DNA from 3 places in the Aeromicrobium sp. CF4.19 genome. Region 3 is predicted to be linked to each of the others. Evidence: predicted binding sites of a transcription regulator. Region 3 holds the regulator's gene; each other region holds the start of a gene.
What was found. Region 3 encodes LexA, which represses DNA repair genes until DNA is damaged. Its sites were predicted from a motif close to TCGAACANNTGTTCGA; they were not measured.
Positions count from the first base shown of each region.

Region 1: ACHAAC_RS07000 (DUF222 domain-containing protein) is a predicted target of LexA. The motif match lies at 1,729-1,744, and genes of this name have one in related genera.
Region 2: ACHAAC_RS12990 (DUF222 domain-containing protein) is a predicted target of LexA. The motif match lies at 1,896-1,911, and genes of this name have one in related genera.

Region 1 covers NZ_JBIMEU010000002.1:488,623-491,892, reverse strand. Annotated here, with positions in the region: gene ACHAAC_RS07010 (ABC-F family ATP-binding cassette domain-containing protein) at 1-1,231, shown strand, start outside; gene ACHAAC_RS07005 (VOC family protein) at 1,247-1,633, opposite strand; gene ACHAAC_RS07000 (DUF222 domain-containing protein) at 1,748-2,812, shown strand; gene ACHAAC_RS06995 (hypothetical protein) at 2,809-2,955, shown strand; gene ACHAAC_RS06990 (amidase) at 2,967-3,270, opposite strand, start outside.
Region 2 covers NZ_JBIMEU010000005.1:268,566-271,835, forward strand. Annotated here, with positions in the region: gene ACHAAC_RS12980 (CaiB/BaiF CoA transferase family protein) at 1-799, opposite strand, end outside; gene ACHAAC_RS12985 (LysR family transcriptional regulator) at 933-1,820, shown strand; gene ACHAAC_RS12990 (DUF222 domain-containing protein) at 1,938-3,270, shown strand, end outside.
Region 3 covers NZ_JBIMEU010000008.1:123,668-126,937, reverse strand. Annotated here, with positions in the region: gene ACHAAC_RS15585 (hypothetical protein) at 1-115, shown strand, start outside; gene ACHAAC_RS15580 (type 1 glutamine amidotransferase) at 112-816, opposite strand; gene ACHAAC_RS15575 (LysM peptidoglycan-binding domain-containing protein) at 843-1,184, opposite strand; gene lexA (transcriptional repressor LexA) at 1,609-2,388, shown strand; gene ACHAAC_RS15565 (ATP-dependent DNA helicase) at 2,439-3,270, opposite strand, start outside.

The sequences.
Region 1 (3,270 bases), on a different contig from region 3:
TGCCGCTTTCGGGGCCGGCGGCGGGTACGCGGCCGAGTCCGAAGCGGCCACCATCGCAGTCAGTCTGGGCCTGCCGGACCGCGTGCTGGGCCAGCCCCTCTCGACCCTCTCCGGCGGACAGCGTCGGCGGATCGAGCTGGCCCGGATCCTGTTCTCCGATGCCGACACGCTTCTGCTCGACGAGCCGACGAACCACCTGGACGCCGACTCCGTGGTGTGGCTGCGTGGTTTCCTGAGGAGCTTCTCCGGTGGCCTCGTGGTCATCAGCCACGACGTGGAGCTGATCGAGGAGACCGTCAACAAGGTCTTCTACCTCGACGCCAACCGGGCCACGATCGACATCTACAACATGGGGTGGAGCTCCTACCTCAAGCAGCGTGAGGCCGACGAGCACCGGCGCAAGCGCGAGCGAGCGCTCGCGGAGAAGAAGGCCGACCACCTCATCACCCAGGCCAACAAGTTCCGTGCCAAGGCCTCGAAGGCGGCGACGGCCCAGCAGATGCTGCGTCGCGCCGAGCAGCTCGTCTCCGGGCTGGAGGGTGAGCGGGCGAACGACAAGGTGGCGCACATCGCCTTCCCCAAGCCGGCGCCCTGCGGCAAGACGCCGCTCATGGCCGAGGGGTTGTCCAAGTCCTACGGCTCGCTGGAGATCTTCACCGACGTGGACCTGGCCATCGACAAGGGCAGCCGCGTGGTCGTGCTGGGTCTCAACGGCGCTGGAAAGACCACCCTGCTGCGCATCCTCGCTGGTGCGTTGGAGGCAGACACCGGCGAGATCCAGCCGGGCCATGGCCTCAAGGTCGGCTACTTCGCGCAGGAGCACGAGACGCTGGACACCTCCCGAACGGTGCTGCAGAACATGCAGACCGCGGCACCGCAGCTCACCGACACCCAGGCGCGCAGCGTGCTCGGATCGTTCCTCTTCAGCGGCGACGACGCGCAGAAGCCGGCCGAGGTGCTGTCCGGTGGCGAGAAGACCAGGCTCGCCCTGGCGAGCCTGATCGTCTCCAGCGCCAACGTCCTGCTGCTCGATGAGCCCACCAACAACCTCGACCCCGCCTCCCGCGAGGAGGTGCTCCGGGCGATCCGTACCTACGAGGGCGCCATCGTCCTGGTCTCGCACGACGAGGGCGCTGTGACGGCGCTGGAGCCGGACCGCGTCCTGCTGCTGCCCGACGGCGACGAGGACCTCTGGTCGGACACCTACGCGGACCTCATCAGCTTGGCCTGAGTCCGCTGCGCTCGGCTACCGCTGGTCGCGCCTGAGGGGATGGTCCTGCGGCACCTGGACGAGGACGATGCGGATCCCGTCGGGATCCTCGATCCAGCACTCGATGAGGCCCCACGGCTCCTGTCTCGGCTCTCGGAGCACCGGCACCCCTGCATCGGCGAGCCGGGAGTGCTCAGCGGCGACGTCACGCACCTGGAGCCACAGCGAGGTGATCTGGACACCGGCCGCGGCCGAACGGCTCGAGACCTCCAGCAGGCCACCACCGATGAAGAACACCACACCGGGGTCGTCCGGGTCACCGAACTCGCGGTGGACGGCGAGCCCAAGCACGTCGCCGTAGAACTGTCGGCTGCGCGCGGGATCCGTCGAACGCAACAGGACTCGGCTGCTCAAGACCTCCACACGGTCGAGTGTGCCTGATGGGGGGCGACGGGCCTCCCTCACCGTGGGGGCGCTCGGGGATCTTCCTGCACATGGCGTCCTGGAACTGTCAGTGGTCGAATGTATGTTGGATTCATGGACATCACGCAGGCCCCGTCGAGTGCCCGGTTGACCGAGCTCGGGCGGATGCGTGCGCAGGTCGAGGCGACGGAGTGGCAGGCAATGCTCGCCTTCCGCGAGGCCGAGATGGTTCGTATCGATGCGCTGGAGTCGCCGTTGCGGCGGCTGGCCGAGCGAGCCGGGATCAGCCTCGAGATCGCGCAAGCCTTGAGCTTGTCCGAGGCCCAGGTTCATGCCCGGCTCGCGGTCGCAGACCGGGTCCGTGAACGGGCACCGCACGCGTGGCTGGCCTTTCAGGCGGGCCGGATCGATGCCGCCCGAGTACGGGAGATCTCCTCGGCGTTGGATCGTCTGGAACGGGCTGAGTCGTGGATGCGGCTGGACCAGTCGGTCATCGCCTACGCGTCCTCGCACACGGTGACCGAGCTGCGGGCCTGGTTGAAGCGCTTCATCCTGCGCGTGGAGGAGGACCTGCAGCGCGAGGGTGCCGAGAAGGCCCGCGAGGACCGGCACGTGGAGGTCGTGCATGTGGAGGACTCGATGGCCTGGATCAACGCCTACCTGCCCAGCCACGTGGCCGCGGCCATCGAGAGGCGCCTGGTGCGTGAGGCCAAGGCCCTCGGCAGTGATGACCCCCGCACCAAGCCGCAGCGGATGGCCGACCTCCTCGCCTCCTGGACCACCACCTCAGAGTCGACCGAGACCACACTGGTCTCGGACATCGCCGTGACCATCGAGGCCGACGTCCTCACCGGACCCAAGGACGGCTTCGCCGCCAGCTCCGACGGGTCCTGGGCCGTCCCCGCCTCCTGGATCCTCGACGAAGCCCTCACCGGGACCGCGTTCTGGCATCGGATCCTCATCAACCCGATCAGCGAGGACATCCTTGCCCACCAATACATCGGACGCTTCGCTCCCGAGCTCCTCACCAAGGCGATCCAGTTCAGGGACGGCGTATGTCGTGCCCCGGGCTGTCGTGTGCCGGCTGAACGCTGCGATCTGGATCATCGAGAACCCTGGCCCAGCGGGCCACCAACGCATCGAACATCTGGGCACTGTGCAGACGTCACCACGCCATGAAGGGACACCAGGTCCTGCAGTGGGTCCTGCCCTCCGGCCAGGCCGTCCCCGCAGGCACCCCGGAGCACCAGATCAGACCAGTCGAGGCCTCACCCGCCGAGCACCGGCTCGCCATGACGGTCATCGATCACCCGACGCGATGAGGCTGGCGTCGTCAGTGCTGGGTCAGCATGGTCTCCAGCGTCGCGGCGACCCGATAGAGGCGAGCGTCCGAGCCCGGAGATGCCATGAGCTGCAACCCCACCGGGAGCCCCTCGCTGAGGCCGCAGGGAAGGGACATCGCGGGCAGTCGGGCCAGGTTGGCCTCGACCGTCCACCAGTCCGTCCGGGGTCTGGCCAGTGGGTCGTCCATGCCGCGGCGACCCAGCCGTGGTGCGACCAGCGGGACGGTCGGACTGATCATGACGTGGGAATGTGCCAGCACCGCTCGGGCGTCGGCCGCGATGTGCTCGCGCAGG
Region 2 (3,270 bases), on a different contig from region 3:
CGGGTGCGTCGATGGCCACCACGAGTCGCTGCCACATCTGCTCCGTCGACGCCGGCAGTGCGAGCCAGCGACCGTCGCGGGTGCGGTAGAGGTTGTTCGGGCTGATGTGTGGGTTGCGGTTGCCCTGGCGGCCCATGCTCTCGCCCGTCGCGGAGTGGTCCGCGATGAAGTCCTCCATCATCCGCAGCAGGGGCTCGTAGAGCGGCACGTCGACGAGCTGGGGCTCGCCGGTGAGGTCGCGCTGGCGCAGGGCGAGCATCGCCGAGAACGCGGCGTACATGCCGGTGACGCCGTCCGCGACCGGGTACCCGGCGAAGACCGGTGGGCCGTCGGGCTCCCCCGTCCGGTGCGTGAGCCCGGCGAACGCCTCGGCGACCCGAGCGAAGCCGGGCCGGTCGGCGTAGGGGCCCGTGCGGCCGTAGGCACTGACGTGGACCATCACGAGATCGGCCCGGTGCGCGACCAGGTCGTCGAAGTCGATGCGAAAGCGGCGCAGCGTGGCCGGACGGAAGTTCGTCACGACGATGTCGCTCGTGGCGGCGAGCCGTCCGAGCAGCTCGGCCCCTCCGTCGGCGTGGAAGTCGATCGTCACACTCCGCTTGTTGCGACCGAGCAATGCCCACTCCGCCGACGACTCACCGTCGAGCGGGGGGTAGTGCCGGGCCGGGTCGCCCGTCCCCGGCGCCTCAACCTTGATGACGTCGGCCCCGAACTCGCCCAGCAGGGTGGCAGTGAGCGGACCGGCGAGGATGGTCGAGACGTCGAGCACGCGGATGCCGTGCAGCGGGCCGACTGACATGAGCGAATGCCTTTCACGATGAGCATGAAGCGCATCTCGTGATGCGCCTCACGGCAGCCTCGCAGCCTCTTTCGCAGGCAGGAAGACCGTGGAACCTTGACCCGGTGAAAGGCAAAGCCTCTAACCTGGCGGCATGAGAGTCGAGCGGGCGCGCTACTTCCTCGCCGCCGTCGAGACCGGGTCGCTGCGCGCCGCTGCCGCCCGGTGCACCGTCAGTCAGCCGGCGCTCGGCGAGCAGGTCGCGATGCTGGAGGAGGAGCTGGACGTCGTCCTGCTCACCCGCAGCCGTACCGGCGTGCGACCCACGCCCGCGGGGGTGGCGATGCTCGAGCCTCTGACCCGGTTGGTCGAGGCCGAGGACGACGCGCGGCGCGCGGCCGTCGCGGCAGGAGGGGTCACCCAGGGGCGGGTCGAGATCGGGGCGGTCTCGGCGGTGGTGGAGACGGTCGTCGCCCCGGTTGTCGCGCGGATGCACGCGGAGCACCCTGGTCTGCACTTCGGGATCACCGAGGGGTCGACCACGGAGGTCGAGCAGCGAGTCGCCTCCGGCGACCTCGACCTGGGCATCGTCACGGTGCCCACGACCGCGGCGGCCCCCAGTCTCAGGCGCCGCGTCCTCGTCAGCCTGCCGGTCGGGGTCGTCGCCCGTCCGGACCATCCGCTGGCCGATCGTACGGAGCTGACCTGGGGCGACATCGCCCCGTGGCCCGTGGTGACCATGCGCCGAGGCACCGTCCTCTGGGACCGGCTCCACGACCACGTCGACGGCCCCTCGATCGTCGTGCAGGCGATGTCGGCCCGATCGATGCGGGTCCTGGTGAGTCGTGGAGCCGGCATCGGCATCCTCGCCTCCACGCACTCCCCCACGGACGAGCTCGGGCTGCGCTGGATCCCCTTGGCCGGCGCAGCCCCGGTGGAGCTGTGCCTCGTCCAACGCAGCGACAGCCAGCCGTCGGCGGCCGCGCTCGTCGTCCGTCGCCTGCTGACGACCCAGACGGCGACGCTCGTGGGCGGCGCCTGAGGGTCGCGTCCAGGCGGGTGCCGCCCACAGGTCGGTTTCGTCTCTCTTGAGGGTGTCGGTAGTCGGTTCTATGATGGGAACATCTACTCGATAAAGGACGTCTGGAGGCAGAGTCCCGTGACTGCACCCCTGCCGGAACCGGCCACCGTCACTGATGGTGTGGTGGCCAAGCTCGCGCGGGTGCACGAGATCCTGGGCTCGATCAGCACGGCCGACTACGCCCGACTGGCCGGTCGGGAGCAGCGTGAGGCGGCCGGTTCGCTGGCGAGACTGAAGGCGCGGGTCACCGCGCATGAGCTGGCTGCCGTGGCCGCGGTGGAGTCCTCCGGAGCGGCCCGCCGCGAGGGCGCGAGCAGCACCGGCTCCCTGTTGGCTGGTGACTTCGGTCGAGACCGTCGTGGTGCCGATGCCGTGGTGCGACAGGCCAAGCAGATCACCACGACGCCCCAGACCCACCAGGCGATGGCCAACGGCAGGCTCTCGACCCGGCAGGTGAAGGCGATCAGCCGAGCCCTGGACCAGCTCCCCAAAACCATCACTGCCGCCCAGCGTGAGGCGTGCGAGACGCAGCTCGTCGAGGACGCACCCCGGATGGACCTCAAGCAGTTCGAGCGCCACGCCGACCGGGTCGTGGGCCACTTCCTCACCACCACCGAGGACGATGATGCCCTGGACGCGGCCGAGAACGACCTCGTCGAGCAGCGCGAGAAGAAGGCATGGGCCGCGGCGGAGTTCTGGATGGGACCCGCCACCGACGGTCTGGTCAAGGGTGGATTCGCCATCCCCGAGGCCCAAGCAGCACAGCTCCGCGTGGCAATGGACGCCCTGTGTGCACCACAGGTGGAGATCACCAGCCCCACCAACCTCTCCCGCCGCACTGGCGAGGTCCTGCTCGACGAGCGACCCTCCTACCGGACTCGACAGGGCTGGGCCTTCACCTACCTCTGCGAGCTCCTGCCGACCGAGAAGCTCCCCGAGACCAACAACCTCGGACCCATCCTCACCATCAACCTCGACCACCAGACGCTCATCGAGAAGGTCAAAGTGGCGACGCTCTCCACCGGAGAACGGCTTTCGGCCGGTCAGGCCCAACGGATGGCGTGTGAGCACCGGCTCCTGCCTGCCGTCTTCGGTGGCGAGTCACTCCCCTTGGACCTCGGACGAGACCGCAGGCTGTTCAGCCTCGCCCAACGACGCGGGCTCGAATTCCGCGACCAGGGCTGCGTCTTCCCCGGCTGTGACCGACCACCCGGCTGGTGCGTCGCCCACCACGCCCGCAGGACCTGGGCCGACGGCGGTGGTACCGATCTCACCGACGGGGTCCTGCTCTGTCCCCACCACCACCGCATCCTCCACGCCGACGGCTGGGACATCACGTTCAACGAGCGTGGCCACCCCGCCCTCATCCCACCCGCAGCGCTCGACCCACGACGACGACCCCGCCTGCACG
Region 3 (3,270 bases):
GCCCGACGTCACCGAGTACGAGGAGTTCCTCGACGAGGCCGAGTCGGAGGAGATCGACACCCCGCTGGAGCAGATGCCCCCGCTGGCGGGCCTGCGCGCCGAGGCCTGCGACTAGGACACGTCGGCCGCCGGCACGTCGACCTCGAGGTAGCGCAACGCGTCGTCCACCAGGCGGTGGGCGGCGATGCGGGCCCGGGCCGCGCTCGCCAAGGCCTGGCGCTTGATGAACGTCGCGTCCAGGCCCGCCTGCCGCACGGTCTCGGTGTCGTCGTCCACCCAGCGGGCGTACGTCTGCGGCGTCACCTCGGGATGGAACTGCCAGGCGATGGCCGGGGTGCCGAGGCTCTCGTCGATGAAGCACTGCGGCCCGTACCAGGAGGTGCCGAGCACGCGGGCCTGCTGCGGAGGCGTGAGGACATCGCGATGGAACTGCGCCCACGGCCCCTCGGGGCACAGGACGGGGTCGATGGTGTCGACCCGCTTCCAGCCCGCCTCTGGCTCGTCCCCGCGGTAGGACGCACCACCCAGGGCCCGAGCCAACAGCTGGGCGCCGAAGCAGATCCCCATGACGGGGGTGCCGGCTCGCAGGGACGAGCGGACCAAGGCCTCCTCCGCCGCGACCGGGCCGGCCCACCGGGGCTCGTGCGCCGAGCGCTCCGAGCCGAGCAGCAGCATCATGGCCGCGGGGGCGAGCTCGTCGTGCGCGACGACGGCATCGCGGTCGATCCACCCGAGCTCGAACCCGAGGGCGGCCAAGCGTTCGGTGACGTAGCCGCCCTCGCGGTCGGTGCCGTCGGCCACGACGTGGATGAGCATGCGCCCATTGTGCGCGGCCGCACCGATCACTCGTAGACCGGCACCGCCAGCTCGCGGCCCATCTGCAGCTCTCCGGCGCCGGAGAGCGAGTTCATCCGCATGATGTCGTCGACGGTCTCCCGCGGGTCACCGGCCGGGTTGGCGTCCCCGGCGATCTGCCAGAGGGTCTCGCCCGGCTGCACGGTGACCACCGTGGTGGCCGGAACGTCGCCGCGCTCGCCGGTGGCGGTGACCGACGGGCCGAACGCGACGGCGAGCAGCACGAGTGCAACCAGGGCCGCGAGCAGGACGACCAGCCGGCCACGCCGGGTGAGCCGAAGCTCCGGGCTGGAGAAGGACGGGTACGAGGTGAGGGAGATGGTGCTCATGGGGTGCCTCCAAGGGGGAAGTGAGACGGGGGTGTGGAGTTTGGGGTGTCCGACCGAACCTCCGCGATGTCACTCGATTCCGGGCCGCTGGATGCGAACTGGAACAGACGTTCGATCGAACACGTGTACGACACTACGACAGCCGACCGACAAAAGCAGCCCCCAATCGAACAGGAAGGCGAGTACACCATCACAATCCCTGCAATTCCGGCGAAAGAAGGATCGAAAGAATGTTCTTCTCGGCGTGTCAGGACCCGGGAGGACCCCGCAGGATCGGCTCCCTTCGGCACCCAGGGCTGCGCGGGGCCATCCGGCTGGGCCTGGTCGCGACGAGCACGACCGCCACTCCGCGGGGTCCGATCGGCCACGACACGCTCTCGAACAGGTGTTTGGATGTGTCCGAGATCGCGGCTACCGTATGGCCATGAGCGACGACACCACCACGGACCAGGCCGAGGAGACGCGACCCAAGCGCGGGCGTCCCAAGGGATCACGCAACTCCCCGCGCGAGCTGCCCGACGGCCCGGTCGATGAGATGACCGGCCTGACCGCCCGCCAGCAGAAGATCCTGATCTTCCTGCGCGAGATGATCGAGAAGCACGGCTACCCGCCCAGCATGCGTGAGATCGGCGTGGCCGTGGGCCTGGCCAGCACGTCCTCGGTGGCGCACCAGCTGCGCGTCCTGGAGCGTCTGGGCTACGTCAAGCGCGACCCCAACCGACCGCGAGCCCTGGAGATCTTCCTGCCCGAGGTACTCAAGGCCCGCAAGACGCTGGGCCCGGCCGATGAGTCCGAGGGCGACGCCACCGGCATCGGTGACGCCCGCCCGGCCGCCACCTACGTCCCGATGGTCGGCAAGATCGCCGCCGGTGGGCCCATCCTGGCCGAGGAGCTCGTCGAGGACGTGCTCCCTCTGCCCGCGTCACTGGTCGGCGACGGCACGCTCTTCCTGCTGCAGGTGCAGGGCGACTCGATGATCGACGCCGCCATCTGCGAGGGCGACTTCGTGGTGGTGCGCCAGCAGCCGACGGCCGAGAACGGCGAGGTCGTGGCCGCGATGCTCGACGGCGAGGCCACGGTCAAGACCTTCCAGCGCACCGACGGCCACGTCTGGCTGATGCCGCACAACGACGACTACTCCCCCATCGACGGCACCCACGCCACCATCCTGGGCAAGGTCACCGCGGTCCTGCGCCGACTCTGATCCCCCTGCCCTGATCGCCCTGCCCTGATCCGCCGAGGCGGACCCCGACCTCACTCCTGCTCGTCGAGTCGTCGCAACGCGGCGAGCACGATGGAACGGTCGGTGGTCCGCCACATCGGGGGCAGCGACGCTGCCAGGAAGCTGCCGTAGCGGGCCGTGGCGATCCGTGGGTCCAGGATCGCCACGACACCCTTGTCGTCGCCACGACGGATCAAGCGGCCCGCGCCCTGGGCGAGAAGCAGCGCGGCGTGGCCGGCGGCCACGGTCATGAAGCCGTTGCCGCCACGCTTCTCCACCAGGCGTTGACGGGCGCTCATCAGCGGGTCGTCCGGACGCGGGAACGGGATGCGGTCGATGATCACCAGCTGGCAGGTGTCTCCCGGCAGGTCCACCCCCTGCCAGAGGCTGAGCGTGCCGAACAGGCAGGTGGACGGCTCCTTGGCGAAGCGCCGGGCCAGCTCGGGCAGCTGGGCGTCGCCCTGGCACCAGATGTCCAGGTCCGGCAGCCGCTCCCGCGTGGCCTCGGCCGCGGCCTCTGCCGCCCGGCGGGAGGAGAACAGCCCGAGCGTCCGCCCGCCCGCCGCCTCCACGAGGGCTGCGATCTCGTCCAGCTGGGCCTCCTGCAACCCGTCGCGGCCCGGCGGCGGCAGGTGCTTGGCGACGTAGAGGATGCCCTGGCGCGTGTAGTCGAACGGTGAGCCGACGTCGATGCCCTGCCAGGTGGACTCCCCCTCCGCCGGCTGGGACGTCAGACCGAGCGACGCGGCGAGCGGGTCGAAGCCACCGCCCAGCGTCAGCGTGGCACTGGTGAGCACGACCGTCTTGGTGCCGAAGAGCTTCTCGCGCAGCGCGCCGGAGACGTCGATCGGAGCCACGCGCAGC